DNA from 2 places in the Spartinivicinus poritis genome. Region 1 is predicted to be linked to the other one. Evidence: predicted binding sites of a transcription regulator. Region 1 holds the regulator's gene; the other holds the start of a gene.
What was found. The regulator FliA, encoded in region 1, starts transcription of late flagellar genes. The targets are predictions, from matches to a motif close to CTAAAGTTNNNNNNNNNNCNGCCGATA.
Positions count from the first base shown of each region.

Region 1 (7,497 bases):
CTGTTCGTGATATTCGTACCATTGCCGAAGCTTTGGCGGAAGCAGCGATGATAAGTCAAGATCCTGCCACGCTCACTGCCGCAGCTAGAGAGGCATTGTCTCGATCTATCGTGCAAGGGTTGGTAGGTACTGACCTGCAAATTCCAGTGGTTACTTTAGCACCTCAGTTGGAACAGATGTTGCTGCAGTCTGTTCAACAAGCTAAACAGTCAGGTGCTGCAACGGTTGACTCGGTGGTGTTAGAACCAGGTATGGCAGAGCAATTACAGCAGTCTTTAGCTGATGCTTGTCAACGGCAAGAGCTAGCCGGAAAACCTGCCATATTATTGGTGGCAGCACCGATCAGGCCGTTTTTAGCTCGATTTGCCCGGTTTGGGGTACCGAATTTACATGTGCTTTCTTACCAGGAAGTGCCTGATAACAAACAGGTAACCATTGAAGCAACTGTAGGCCAGTAACATGCTTAGCCAGCAATAAAGCTGGTTAAAGGTAAGGCTACATGGTGAGTTTAAACAACTACGTGGGACGTTGTGCCAAAACACTTCACTTGTATTGTTTTGGCCATTGAGTGCGCAGGGGTTAAGTGGCATGACAATAAAACGTTATTTTGCAGCGGATATGCGACAAGCCATGCGGCTGGTGAAAAATGATCTAGGGCTTGATGCGACGATTTTAAACCAACAAAAAGTGGCTGGCGGGGTTGAGGTATTAGCAACTTTAGAATTGTCCCAGCCGACCAGACCCCCTGGTCCTGTGACACCAGAGCCTTTATTAAATGAGGAAAAACAGCAGCTGCGGGTAGCAATTAACCAGGCGAAGCAAGTGATTAATCGTGCCCAGCAGGGTAGTGCTACAACCACTGATGTTAATTTACAGTTGAGGTCAACACCTGGTTTAAAGTCAGTGAGTAAAACTGACTCTACAATGACAGCAACATCTGTTGTACACCCGAATGTCACTGATCATCAATTTAGTGCGCTGCAAAATGAAGTCAGCGGCATGAGGGCATTACTGGAACAACAATTAGGGCAGTTAGGCTGGTTAAAATACTGTAAGCAAAATCCGGCTAAGGCGCAGCTTTGGAAAAAATTGCAGGCGATAGGTTTTAGTGGTCACTATTGTCAACAATTACTGGCGAATTTACCTCTACAGCAACAGGGGCTTGATGCCTGGCGAAATTTATTAGCCAATATTGTGAAAAAACTACCTGTCACCTCTAAAGATATTACCGATCAAGGGGGGATTTTTGCTTGTGTCGGGCCTACTGGCGCAGGAAAAACCACGACGATAGGTAAACTCGCTACCCGTTATGCATTAAAGCATGGTACGGATAAGCTGGCATTAGTCACCATGGATACCTTTCGAATTGGTGCCACTGACCAAATTAAAACTTTAGGTAAAATATTAAATGTGCCGGTTAAAGTGGTGGAGGACGGCCAGCAATTACAAACAGTATTAGATAGCTTTCAGAAAAAGTCGTTGGTCTTAATTGATACAGCTGGGCTTAATCACCAAGATCCCAAATTGCAGCTACAATTATCTATATTAAATCAGGTGCGGCCAATGGTGCGAGGCTTGCTGGTTTTATCAACAACCAGCCAGCAACAAGTGCTGCAAGTGGCTTATAACACATATAGTCAAACTCGGTTAGTAGGGGGGGTGTTAACTAAACTGGATGAGGCTTCCAGGCTGGGGGAGGCAATTGAGCTGCTCATGGATAAACACCTTGCGGTGTCTTATGTCACTGATGGCCAGCGGATTCCGGACGATATTCATCAGGCACGGGCTTATCAATTGATTAGTCGTGCAGTGGCCCTCAGTCAACATGCTGAGTTAGCAGAAAGTGAGCTAATGTCAGCTTATATGCAGGCTAATCCTGTAGCTGTAACACCTCCTATGCAAGCCAATGTTGGTTAATAGCCCTGTGCCCAATGAAAGGGGATGAGAATAATAAATAAGGCGCTAAGGGGAGTCTCGGTTACCTCTATACAGCGTGTTCCTTATTGTCTGTACTCGACAGTTGATGAGTATCGTGACAATGAATGAGCTTCAGGCGGCTGATGCCATGAGCCATTCATTAAAAGGATATAACCAGGATTAATCCGCATATGATCAAACATCCAGTACAAGTAGTCGCAGTAACCGGAGCAAAAGGGGGCGTAGGTAAAACAAATGTAGCAGTAAATTTGAGCATAGCATTGGCGGAACTAGGGCGTCGGGTAATGTTGCTAGATGCTGACTTGGGGTTGGCCAATGTCGATATTTTATTGGGGTTATCTCCAACTCGGAATATGGCGGATGTACTGGCGGGACGCTGTGATCTAAGAGATATTATTTTACAAGGCCCTGGTGGTATTCGAATTATTCCTGCTTCTTCTGGTGCCCAAAAAATGACTGAGCTGAGTTCCCAGGAACATGCTGGAATGATTTCAGCGTTCAGCGAACTCAGTAACCAACTGGACATGCTTATCATTGATACCGCAGCAGGTATTTCTGATACAGTCATTAGTTTTGTTCGAGCTGCACAAGAATTAATTATTGTTGTTACTGATGAGCCTACCTCAATTACTGATGCTTACGCTTTGATTAAATTATTACACCGTGATTATGGGTTATTGCGGTTTCGAGTTGTGGCCAATATGGTGAGATCTCAGCAGGAAGGCCATAATATATATAACAAACTCGTCAATGTAACTGATCGATTTTTAGAAGTGGCGCTGCAATATTTGGGTGCTATTCCGCTGGATGAGGCTGTACGGAAAGCTGTTTTGCGCCAACGCGCCGTTATTGATATTTACCCCCGTTCTAAAGCCGCTGTGGCAATTCGAGCGCTGGCACAAAAAGTCGATGCTTTTCCTCTCCCATCATCACCGCGTGGTCATTTAGAATTTTTTATTGAAAACCTGGTTGCTGGTGAAGTAGGAAGATAATAGGCAATTTTATGGTGTCGAATGAAGCAGGTTTGTATTCTAAGTCGGGACAGCAATTTAACCAGCAATTAATTGAGCAATATGCCGGTTTGGTGAAACGAATCGCCCATCATTTAGCTGCACGGTTGCCTTCTCAGGTGCAATTAGATGATTTATTACAAGCCGGTATGATAGGCCTGTTAGAGGCTGCTAAAAAGTATGATGGGAGTAAAGGTGCTACGTTTGAAACCTATGCAGGTATTCGCATTCGTGGCGCGATGCTTGATGAAATTCGCAAAGGGGATTGGGTACCGCGCTCGGTACATCGCAATAGTCGGCGGATTACCGAAGCAATCAGTGGGCTTGAAGCCAGGCTTGGACGCGACGCCAAAGATGGAGAAATTGCAGAAGAATTAGGATTGAGCTTAACTGAATACCATCAGCTGTTAAGTGATACAGCCTCAAGCCGGTTATTTAGCTTTGAAGAATTACTGAGTAGCCATGATGGACGGCACACTTGGTTAGCGGATCAACAACAATCATCACCGCCAACCAAACACCAAACTGAGCAATTTAAAAAAGCACTGGCTAAAGCCATTGCCACACTACCGGAACGAGAGCAGTTATTGCTCTCACTCTATTATGACGAAGAGCTTAACCTCAAGGAAATTGGCATGGTATTGGGGGTGAGTGAGTCACGCGTAAGTCAGCTTCACAGTCAAGCGGCTGCTCGGCTTCGAGCGCGTCTGCAAGACTGGGCAGTTGAATAGACTGGCACCCTCTTAATGACCTACTAGACTAGTAAGTTAGATGTTCAGCACAAACATCAATGTGGCTTGATGGAGGTCGCTTTGGACAAAAATATGAAAATTCTGATCGTAGATGATTTCTCTACGATGAGACGGATTATAAAAAATTTGTTACGTGACTTAGGTTTCACGAATACGTCAGAAGCAGATGACGGGCAAACTGCACTACCTATGTTGCAAAGTGGTGGCTTTGATTTTCTGGTGACCGACTGGAATATGCCGGGTATGACAGGCATTGACTTACTCAAAGCTGTAAGGGCGGACCCAAAACTAAATACACTTCCTGTTTTAATGGTAACTGCTGAAGCCAAGCGCGATCAAATTATTGAAGCTGCTCAGGCAGGTGTGAATGGCTATGTAGTAAAACCTTTTACTGCTGCGGTGTTGAAGGAGAAAATCGAAAAGATTTTTGAGCGTGTTGAAGCAGGTGGTTAAGAGGTATATATGTCGCTGCTTGATAAATTAAAAGACCATGCGCCCACTGAATTTGAAACGAGCCTGAAAGAACAGGCTCAAAAAATGGTGGAGCATCTGGAAAAAGGCAATTTAAAAGATGCCATAGAAGTTATTCAGGAAATTAACGAAGTCAGGGATAAAAGCTTATACAAAGAGGTGGGCAGACTTACCCGGGCACTACATGAATCGATTCGAAATTTTCATGTAGAGGCTGGGCTGGCGAGTGATGATAAAGAAGCCATGTCTGACATGGTGGATGCATCTGATCGTTTAGAATACGTAACAAAAATGACAGAAAGTGCAGCGAATACAACCATGGACTTGGTTGATAACAGCATGCCCATTATTGATGAGCTCAAGTCAGATGCCCATAGCTTAAGGGATGAATGGACTAAGATTCGCAAGCGGCAAATGAATCCGGATGAATTTAGAAAACTCTATAAACAGATGGATGAGTTTTTAGATCGTAGTGAAAAACAAGTTAATCAAGTCCATAGCAATTTAACTGAAATTTTAGTTGCACAAAATTATCAGGATTTAACTGGTCAGGTTATTAAAAGAGTTGTTGAACTTGTTCAGCAGGTAGAAGACAGTTTAGTTGATCTGGTCAGAATGGCGGGTCAGGTAGATAAAATTACTGGCATTGAGCATGAAATAACAGCAACAGAAGAAGATTCCATTGCTGCTGAAGGTCCACAAATTAAAGCAGAGGAGCGAGTCGATGTAGTGTCAGGCCAAGATGATGTTGATGATTTGCTTTCTAGTTTGGGGTTTTAGGGGAGCTGTCTCATGAGTTTCGAGGCTGATGAAGACATCCTGCAGGATTTTTTAGTCGAAGCCGGAGAAATCTTAGAGCTGCTTTCTGAACAGCTCGTTGATCTGGAAAATAGCCCCGATGATATGGATTTATTAAATGCTATTTTCCGGGGGTTCCACACCGTTAAAGGAGGAGCAGGGTTTCTTCAATTAAATAGCCTTGTTGATTGCTGTCATGTGGCTGAAAATGTTTTTGATATTTTACGCAATGGCCAGCGGTCAGTAACGACCGAGCTAATGGATGTTGTATTACAAGCATTAGACTCAATTAATGAAATGTTCAGCCAAGTTAGGGATCGTGTTGAGCCTTCACCTGCTGACCCTGAGCTATTAAAAGCCCTATCAGTACTTGCCCAACCAGAAGGCGCAGCACCTGCTGAAGCACCACCTGCCGCAGAAGCGGCGCCACCGGAACCACCTCCTGCTGCACCTGAGCCAGCCCCCACTCCCCAGCAACCTACTGCTAATGCCGGGGCTGAAGCAGGGGAAGATATCACTGATGCAGAGTTTGAAAAGCTGTTAGATGCGGTTGCAGACGAATCGTCAGAGGCTAAAGAACCTGATAAAGCGGCAGCTGCTGCAGCGGCTGGCAGCGATGACATTACTGAAGATGAATTTGAAGCACTGCTGGATCAATTACATGGTAGTGGCCCAGTTGGCACCTCAGCGCCAGCACCGGCTGCGCCAGAAAAACCTGCTGAACCTGCGCCTACTTCAGCTGCAGCCCCCCCCAGTGGTGATGAAATTACTGAGGATGAGTTTGAGGCGCTGTTGGATGAATTGCATGGGGGCAGTGCGCCAAGTGGTCAGGGGACTACTCCAGCTGAACCAGCTGGGGCTCAGCCCGCTGCGACGACACCTGCGCCACCAGAAGCTCCAGCAGCTGCCGCAGCCAAAACAGGAAGCGACTTGATAACGGAAGCTGAGTTTGAAAGTCTGCTAGATGAACTACAAGGGAAAACCCCTGCTGCTGCAGCACCTGCTAAGCCTGCTCCAGCCTCCCCCCCACCTGCAAACCCCGCTGCTACTGCGGCACCCGTAAAACGAGAACCACCTGCGGCAGCGCCTCCAGCCAGCCCACCTAAACCACCAGCGGCAGCTGAACCGCGTCAACCAGCGGGTGGAGGCGGTAAGCCAGCGCCAGCCAAAGAAGCGCCTGCTGCTGAAGCCACCGTTCGGGTAGATACTGCGCGACTTGATGACATCATGAACATGGTAGGTGAGCTGGTGTTGGTCAGGAACCGACTAGTCAGGTTGGGTAACAAAAGTGGGGATGAAGTGTTATCAAAGGCTGTTGCCAACCTGGATGTAGTCACGGGTGATCTTCAGTTGTCAGTGATGAAAACCCGGATGCAACCGATCAAGAAAGTATTTGGTCGGTTTCCTCGGGTAGTGCGGGATTTGGCCAGAAGTCTGAAAAAAGAAATTAATTTAGAGCTTGAAGGTGAGGAAACAGACCTAGACAAAAACCTGGTTGAAGCGTTAGCAGACCCTCTAGTGCACTTGGTCAGAAACGCAGTTGATCATGGTATTGAGTCTCCAGAGGATCGAGAAAAAGCAGGTAAATCACGCAAAGGCACCGTGGTATTGTCTGCCCAGCAAGAAGGTGATCATATTTTACTATCCATTGCGGATGACGGTGCAGGGATGGATCCTGATAAATTAAGAGGAATAGCTGTTTCTCGTGGGCTTTATGAACAGGATGCGGCTGATCGGCTATCGGATAATGAGTGTTATAACTTAATTTTTGCCCCCGGTTTTTCAACTAAAACTGAAATTACGGATATTTCTGGCCGTGGAGTGGGCATGGATGTCGTAAAAAATAAAATCTCTCAATTAAATGGCACCATTAATATTGACTCAGTAAAAGGAGAAGGCTCTAAGCTTATTATTAAAGTGCCATTAACATTGGCAATTATGCCAACCTTAATGGTAATGCTGGAAAACCAAGCATTTGCTTTACCTCTAGTCAGTGTGAATGAAATTTTTCATCTGGATTTATCGAAAACTAATGTAGTGGATGGACAGGAAGTGGTCATTGTTAGAGAAAAAGCATTGCCATTATTCCACTTAAAACGTTGGCTAATTAATGGCAGACGATTTGATGACAGTGATGTAACGAAGACAGAAGCTCATGTAGTCGTAGTATCGGTAGGTACTCAACGAGTGGGGTTTGTTGTTGATCAACTAATTGGACAGGAAGAAGTGGTCATTAAACCCTTGGGGCAGACTTTGCAAGGCACACCTGGGATGGCCGGTGCCACCATTACAGGCGATGGGCGAATTGCATTAATCTTGGATGTTCCTAGTTTACTGAAAGAGTATGCATAAACATGGTATTAACTTTGTTAGCTAACAAACAGGAGCGACTGGGTGGCCATTAGAGTGCTAATTGTTGATGACTCAGGCTTTTTTCGTCGCCGGGTCAGTGAAATTTTAAAAACAGACCCACAAATCGAGGTAGTGGGTACTGCAGATAATGGCAGAGAAGCGGTTGATAAAAACCT
Region 1 covers NZ_JAPMOU010000005.1:96,889-104,385, forward strand. Annotated here, with positions in the region: gene flhA (flagellar biosynthesis protein FlhA) at 1-458, shown strand, start outside; gene flhF (flagellar biosynthesis GTPase FlhF) at 589-1,917, shown strand; gene ORQ98_RS06015 (MinD/ParA family protein) at 2,109-2,930, shown strand; gene ORQ98_RS06020 (RNA polymerase sigma factor FliA) at 2,942-3,679, shown strand; gene cheY (chemotaxis response regulator CheY) at 3,773-4,153, shown strand; gene ORQ98_RS06030 (protein phosphatase CheZ) at 4,163-4,951, shown strand; gene ORQ98_RS06035 (chemotaxis protein CheA) at 4,964-7,321, shown strand; gene ORQ98_RS06040 (protein-glutamate methylesterase/protein-glutamine glutaminase) at 7,364-7,497, shown strand, end outside.

Region 2 (7,497 bases), on a different contig from region 1:
TTGCTGTAAATACAGATTTCAACGGCAAAAAATTATTGGATGGCTCTTTTTCCACTACGTTATTTCAAACCGGGCCGGATATTGGGGAAACCATCCCCATCGATATCGTGAAAGCGACCACTGACAGTTTAGGCAGTGCCTTAACAGATGGTATTTCTTCAACTCGGCCTGCCACTGTCACAGCCTCTTTATCGGGTGATTTACTGCTTAATGGGTTTTCAGTGGGTGCATCCAGCTCGGTAGATGATAACCTGTCCAGCGTGTCTAAAGATGCCAGTGCGGTTGCTAAGGCTGCTGCCATTAATAAAGTCACTAACCAAACGAATGTCAGCGCGACAGTGAATGCCAATAGCGTAGGTTATACCGGGGCGACAGCAACTAATGCGACAGTCAACGGCGGCATTAAAATTAATGGTGTATCCATATCAGTTGCAACCAATACTGCACTATCAGCCGATGTTAACCGGGCGGCTGTCGTTACGGCTCTTAATAATGTGAGTGGCCAGACCGGAGTCAAAGCCATTGATACGGGTAATACCACTACCGGCATTACATTGGAAGCCAGTGATGGTCGCAATATCCAATATGATGATAATGCTTCCGGGTTGGCAGCGGCTGTCGGAGTAGGGCAGGCAGGTGCCGCCACTACCTATGTAGGGACATTTAGTTTGGTATCAACCAATGGTAAGGAATTTACCGTTGATTTTGGCCGTTCAGAAATCGGCAATAATATTTTTGGCCTTAATGTAGGGACGTTTAGTGGTGGTAATAGTGGTGCTGTCAGCCAGCGGCTGGTGAGCAGTACCTTAAATGTGGGGGATTTAGTGATTAATGGAACCGCTGTGGGGCAGTCATTAGCCAGTTCTGATAATGCATCGTCAAGTACAAATGCAGGCAGCGCTATTGCTAAAGCAGCGGCAATTAATTCAGTCAGCACTCAAACTGGTGTGACGGCTCAAGCACTTTCCACCATTGTTTATGGTGGTGCAATTACAACGGGTAATACCCGTAATGAATCCATCCAAATAAATGGCGTTACTATCAATATTTCATTTAATGCTGCCGATAGTGCCAGCACGATTGTGAATAATGTGATTACAGCCGTTAATAACAGCCAGGGCACAACAGGCGTAACAGCAGAAACCTTTGGTACTTCATTTCGTTTAGTAGCACAAGATGGCCGGAATATTATTTTGGAAAATGAATCGGCGAATATTGGCGAAGCAGGTTTTGGTGCTGCAACACTATTTTTTAATAATGCCCAAGCGGCTCCTGTTTTATTGTTGTCTGCGGGTAAAATTGCGTTGACCACTAATACCGGTTCTATCGCTAATTCTGGTTTTAGGGTGGGTAATTTCGGTAATGTATTATCAGGGCAGTTAGTGAAAGATATTGATTTAACCACCAGCACAGGGGCGAACGACGCGATAACTGCAATCGATAATGCCCTTGACCAAATTGCCCTTCAGCAATCCCGATTAGGGGCTTTTCAAAATCGGTTTCAATCGGCTATTGATAATTTATCTATTTTTAATGAAACCCAAACCACCGCATTATCACGGATTCGTGATGCCGACTTTGCGGCCGAAACGGCTAATTTATCCAAGGCATTGGTATTACAACAAGCGGGAATTTCCGTACTGGCCCAGGCCAATGCCAGACCGCAGCAGGTGTTAGAGTTACTGCAAGCGGCAGAGTAAAAACAAACCCTCCTAACCAAGGGGATTTCGCAAAACTGTTTCCCCCTTTAATAAAGGAGGCTGTCGCGAAAGCTGTTCCCCCCTTTGATAAAGGGGGGCTAGGGGGGATTTAAATGGACTAGGGTTATAAACCGTCTTTGCCTTATTTGTATATAAAAATCCCCCTCAATCCCCCTTTTACAAAGGGGGAAGTTGGATTGTGCTATCGTTCTAATGCCCCTGTTTTTGACAACAGTTTTAGAATACCCTGTTACTTCATATTTATTCACCAATACCCTTTTGCAACAGCCTCAAAGGGGGAAGCTGTATTCCTAATCCTCCATATGCGACAACCATCCATATGTAGCTGAAGAACCCTCTACACCCAGCAATCAACCCTATATGACATTCAGTTATCAAAAAATATGAAGTAATTTTGTATTTTTTGTTAAAGAAATCACATTGATCGCCGTTAACTCAATCAGACAGGTGAGTCGCGATCCATTCAGCAAGCTGCTGGGACCTCGCGCCGACCCTCTGACCATAACCAAGTGATTGGTGATGTAACGGGAGATCAAGCATGCCCCAGATAATAAATACCAATATTGCTTCGCTGAATGCCCAGCGGAACTTAGACTCTTCTCAAGCAGCAACAGACCTATCCCTTCAACGACTATCCTCAGGTCTGCGAATTAATAGCGCAAAAGATGATGCCGCTGGATTAGCCATATCTACACGCTTTGATTCGCAAATTCGGGGTACCTCAGTTGCCATTAGGAACTCCAACGATGGGATTTCACTCGCTCAAACCGCAGAAGGTGCTTTAGCATCAATCACTTCAAGCTTGCAGCGGATACGTGAGTTGGCCCTGCAATCAGCCAATGGCAGTAATACCGACGTTGACCGAGTAGCACTTAACGAAGAAGTGCAGCAATTGGTTACTGAAATACAAAATGTTGCGGAAAAAACCAATTTTAATGGGACCAAGTTACTTGATGGATCATTTGATAATACCCTGTTTCAAACCGGGGCCAACTTGGGTGACACTATTGATGTAAGCATTGCTAAAGTAACAACAAATAGTTTAGGGAGCTCATTAGTTGATGGGGTTTCCTCAACTAGAACAGCTCCTGCCAATAACTCTGCTTTAAATGCAGGAGACTTAGTGATTAATGGTGTGGCTATCAGTGCATCTAGTGGAGCGGATGATAGCTTCTCTACAGTGAGTCAAGACCAGAGCTCAATAGCTAAGGCTGCAGTAATTAACCGAGCTTCTGAACAAACCGGTGTTACTGCCCGAGTTAATGCTAATGTCGTTGGATACTCAGGCGTTGCTGCTACAAATGCAACAGTTGCTGCTGGTGCATCTATAAAAATAAATGGAGTTGTAATAAAAGTTTCAGCTGATACCAACCTTGATGCTGATACTAACAGAGAGGCAACAATTGCTTCTATTAACGCTGTGTCAGCACAAACAGGAGTAAGGGGTGTCAATACAGGAGATGCTAATACAGGGATTACTTTAATCGCTGATGATGGTAGGAATATTGCCTATGACGATAATGGCTCAGGTATTGCGGCTGCAGTAGGTTTAAGTGATGGTGCCGCAGGTACAGATACTTACACTGGTACTTTCACCTTAATATCTAGAGATGGTAGTGATATTCAGCTTAATACTAATAATGCTACCAACGGTAATGGAGGCATAGATAATGCTGGCCTACAGGTTGGTACTTTTAGTGGCGTAAATAGTGGACTTCTAGGTAGAGAGTTAACAACAGCTGCGCTTGTAACTGGTGACCTTGTGATTAATGGGGTGGCTATAGGTCCCTCCTTAGTTGTGGATGACACGGCTTCAACTGTTAACAAGGATGGTAGTGCTATAGCTAAATCAGCCGCAATAAATAGAGTTTCTTCTCAAACTGGAGTAATAGCTCAGACAGCTGCTACTCAAGTATTTGGTGAGGCTATTACAGCGGGTAATGATCGGACTGAAAGCATAAAAATAAATGATGTGTTGATCAGTGTCTCTTTTGGTGCAGCTGATACAGTTGGTGATATTCAAGCTGCAGTAATTACAGCTGTAAATAGTAAGTCGGGCCAAACAGGCGTCAGAGCTGAAGCGTTTGGTCAGTCTTTTCGCTTAATTGCAGACGATGGCCGTAATATTAGACTTGATACTGGGTCAGGTAACGTTGCTGATGCAGGGTTTGGAGCCAATATAGCTGGTGCTGGTACAACTCACTTAGGGTCAATTAACTTACTATCAGCGGGTAAAATTGAGCTGACATCTAATACGGCTTCTGGTGGAATTACTAAGTCAGGATTTGAGGTTGGTACCTATGGTAATGGTGATGATGGTCAATTAGTGAAGGATATTGACATATCATCAGTTGAAGGGGCGAATGAAGCGATTGTATCGGTGGAAAATGCCTTACAACAAATATCTTCCCAACAAGCCCAGTTAGGTGCAATCCAAAACCGGTTCTTATCAACCATCAATAACCTATCAATTAGTAATGAAAACCTGTCAGCTGCTAACTCTCGGATTCGAGATGCGGACTTTGCGGCAGAAACCGCTGAACTATCAAGAGCGCAGGTACTACAACAAGCAGGTATCTCAGTGCTGGCTCAAGCCAACGCAAGACCACAGCAGGTGTTATCACTTCTACAGTAATAACTAAATAATAAAATAACAGCCGGCCTTGAATATTCAAGGCCGGTTTTAAGCTCAAGGAAAAAAATAATTAGTTTAATCAATAACCGTTTTAAAAAATTAATAAAAATAGTCTTATTTAATTAATGATTAATAAATGTAAGTAAATAAGAGGAGATAGAGTAGAACCCAAAACACTGTAAATCATTGAGAAGTAAATATAAAAATTGATGATGTAGGTTAATTAATATTGATGATGTTTTTAATTACTAAAACATCTAAAATATTTTTTCCTTATTGCCGCTAACCAACTCAGGAAGGTTAGCCGCGACACTTCAGTCACCTGCTGAGACATCGCGTAGGCCCTCTGACCTGGAATTGTTAGAGGTTAATAAGGAGAACAAGCATGCCTCAGATCATTAATACGAATATTGCTTCTATCATGGCACGTCGTAACTTGGACACCTCACAAGCTGCTCAAGACCAAGCGCTACAGCGGCTGTCATCAGGCTTACGAATTAACAGTGCCAGAGACGATGCTGCGGGTTTAGCCATTTCTTCTCGACTAGATGCACAAATACGAGGAACCTCGGTGGCCATACGTAATGCAAATGATGGAATTTCTTTAGCCCAAACAGCGGAAGGGGCATTGGGGTCTATCAGCTCGAACTTACAACGGATTCGTGACCTGGCATTGCAATCAGCTAATGGCAGTAACACCAGCATTGACCGAGAAGCCTTAAATGCCGAGGTCAAACAGTTGGTCACTGAAATTCAAAATGTGGCGGAAAAAACCAACTTTAACGGCAAAAAACTACTGGATGGTACCTTTGATGGCTCTATTTTCCAAACGGGAGCCAATCTCGGGGATACCATTGGGGTGAGTGTCTCCAAAGCAACCACAGATAGTTTAGGCAGCGCTATAGAAGCAGGTATTTCCTCTAATATTGTTGCGGCTAACGCATTAGCAGCTGGTGACCTGGTAATTAATGGCATTGCCGTAGGTGCGTCGTCAGGGGTGGATGATGGTTTTTCAACAAGTTCTCAAGCGGAAAGTGCAATTGCAAAGGCTGCAGCAGTCAATAGAGTCTCAGATCAAACCGGTGTGATTGCTAAAGTTGATGGTACCACTGTTGCTGGGACAACTTACACATCGACTGATAAAAATGGTGGGATTTCGATTAATGGGCTGTCCATAGAGGTAGCCACTGACGCTAGTTTGTCTGCGCAAGCTAACCTTCAAAGTGTTGTTAATGCCATAAATGAAAAGTCAGGTCAGACTGGTGTGGTTGCTTCTTTTGATGGCAACGCTACAACCGGTATTACCCTAACGGCAGCTGATGGTCGCAATATTGTTTTGGCAGATGGAGCAATTGCAACGAATGCTGTTGGGCTAGCAGCTGCTGGTACCTCAATTGGGACATATTCGTTAATTTCTCGTGATGGTACTGATATTTCTCTGGATACAACAACAGGCAGTATTGATAACGCGGGTTTTGAGGTAGGTACTTATAGTGGCGTTAATAGTGGTGTGGCTGGCGATAATGTGACTAACGCAGCATTGGCTACTGGTGATTTGGTCATAAATGGTGTGGCAGTAGGACCATCACTTGACTCTTATGATACCGCCTCAGTTGATGTTGGTGGCAATGAAAAAGCGGAAAGTGCAATTGCTAAAGCGGCGGCTATTAACTTAGTTAGTGAACAAACTGGCGTAACAGCAAAGGCTAATCAAACAATAGTAGTGAGTGATGCTATTACAGACCCCGCAGCAAACAAATCGGGAAGTGTTGTTATCAATGGTGTATCAATCAATATATCTTATGTGGACGATGACACAATTAGTGACGTTCAAAATATTGTTGTGACAGCCATTAATAATGCATCAGGGCAAACTGGGGTTAGAGCAGAAGCATTTGGGTCAAATAGATTTAGGCTTATTGCGGAAGATGGTCGAAATATCCAAACAGGTGCTTTGACAACCATAGGCGCTGAGACTGGATTTGCTAACAGTTTGGCTGCTAATACCACCAACTTTAGCTCTGTGGCATTGTTCTCAGGAGACAAAATAGAGCTAAGCAGTAACACTGGAAGTATAGGCAGTGCAGGTTTTCAAGTTGGTACTTTCGGCGGTGGCCTGGATGGCCAGCTACTCAAAGATGTTGATATTACGACAGTGGATGGAGCCAACAAAGCTATACAATCGGTAGACAATGCTCTCCAGCAAATCTCTAAACAACAAGCAGACTTAGGGGCTATTCAAAACCGATTCCAGTCTGCCATCAGTAACTTAACCATTAATAGTGAAAATTTATCTGCTGCCAATTCGCGGATTAAGGATGCGGACTTTGCGGCAGAAACTGCTGAGCTCTCACGAGCCCAGGTATTACAACAGGCTGGTATTTCGATACTGGCGCAGGCTAACGCCAGGCCGCAGCAGGTTTTATCTCTACTACAGTAGTGACGTTGCTACAGTAATAGAGGTCGACTTAGCTGTGGGCCGACACCGGGAAACTGGTGTCGGCTTTGGTGTTTGAGAGGTGATGAGGTGAGATATGAAAGAGGTTGATCTGACATCGCCTACCTTGAGAATGGAGGCTGTAACAACCAAGCCTAGTTCATTGCCCCCCCAGGTGGCGGCGAGTACCAAGGAAGTGAGTGAAACAAGGAAGGCTGCAAGTGTGAAGCAGGATGTAAGCCCTAGTCATGCTGAACGTGCTGTTAATATCAATACGGGTGATGCAAAGGAGTTGCAATCATCACAACAGCAAAAGCGGCAGCAAGTTGAACTGGCAGTTACCAAGCTGAATGAGTTCGTTCAGGCTCAGCAGCGAGACCTTCGTTTTGATATGGATTCTGCTTCGGGCAGAACTGTAATCACGGTAGTCGATAGAAAATCAGAAGAGGTAGTCAGACAAATACCAGATGAGTTGGCATTAAAGTTGGCGCAAAGCTTGAATGTTGAAGATGATATTCACTTGTTGAATATACGAGCTTGAAGCATTCATAGCTGATAAAGGCATTCTGCAAAGTGTCTGCAGCAAGTAGCTTGCTTATAGGCTTATTACAAATGGCTTGATAAGAAGGGTAAAGTTTTGCCGCTAATTGCCGCTTTAATGAGTAAGCTTAGTAAGTTCCTCCTGATAGAACGTGGGTTTAAAT
Region 2 covers NZ_JAPMOU010000021.1:70,486-77,982, forward strand. Annotated here, with positions in the region: gene ORQ98_RS16295 (flagellin N-terminal helical domain-containing protein) at 1-1,700, shown strand, start outside; gene ORQ98_RS16300 (flagellin N-terminal helical domain-containing protein) at 2,260-4,356, shown strand; gene ORQ98_RS16305 (flagellin N-terminal helical domain-containing protein) at 4,742-6,796, shown strand; gene ORQ98_RS16310 (flagellar protein FlaG) at 6,891-7,334, shown strand.
Region 2: the regulator FliA is predicted to act here: its motif matches at 2,128-2,154, upstream of ORQ98_RS16300 (flagellin N-terminal helical domain-containing protein).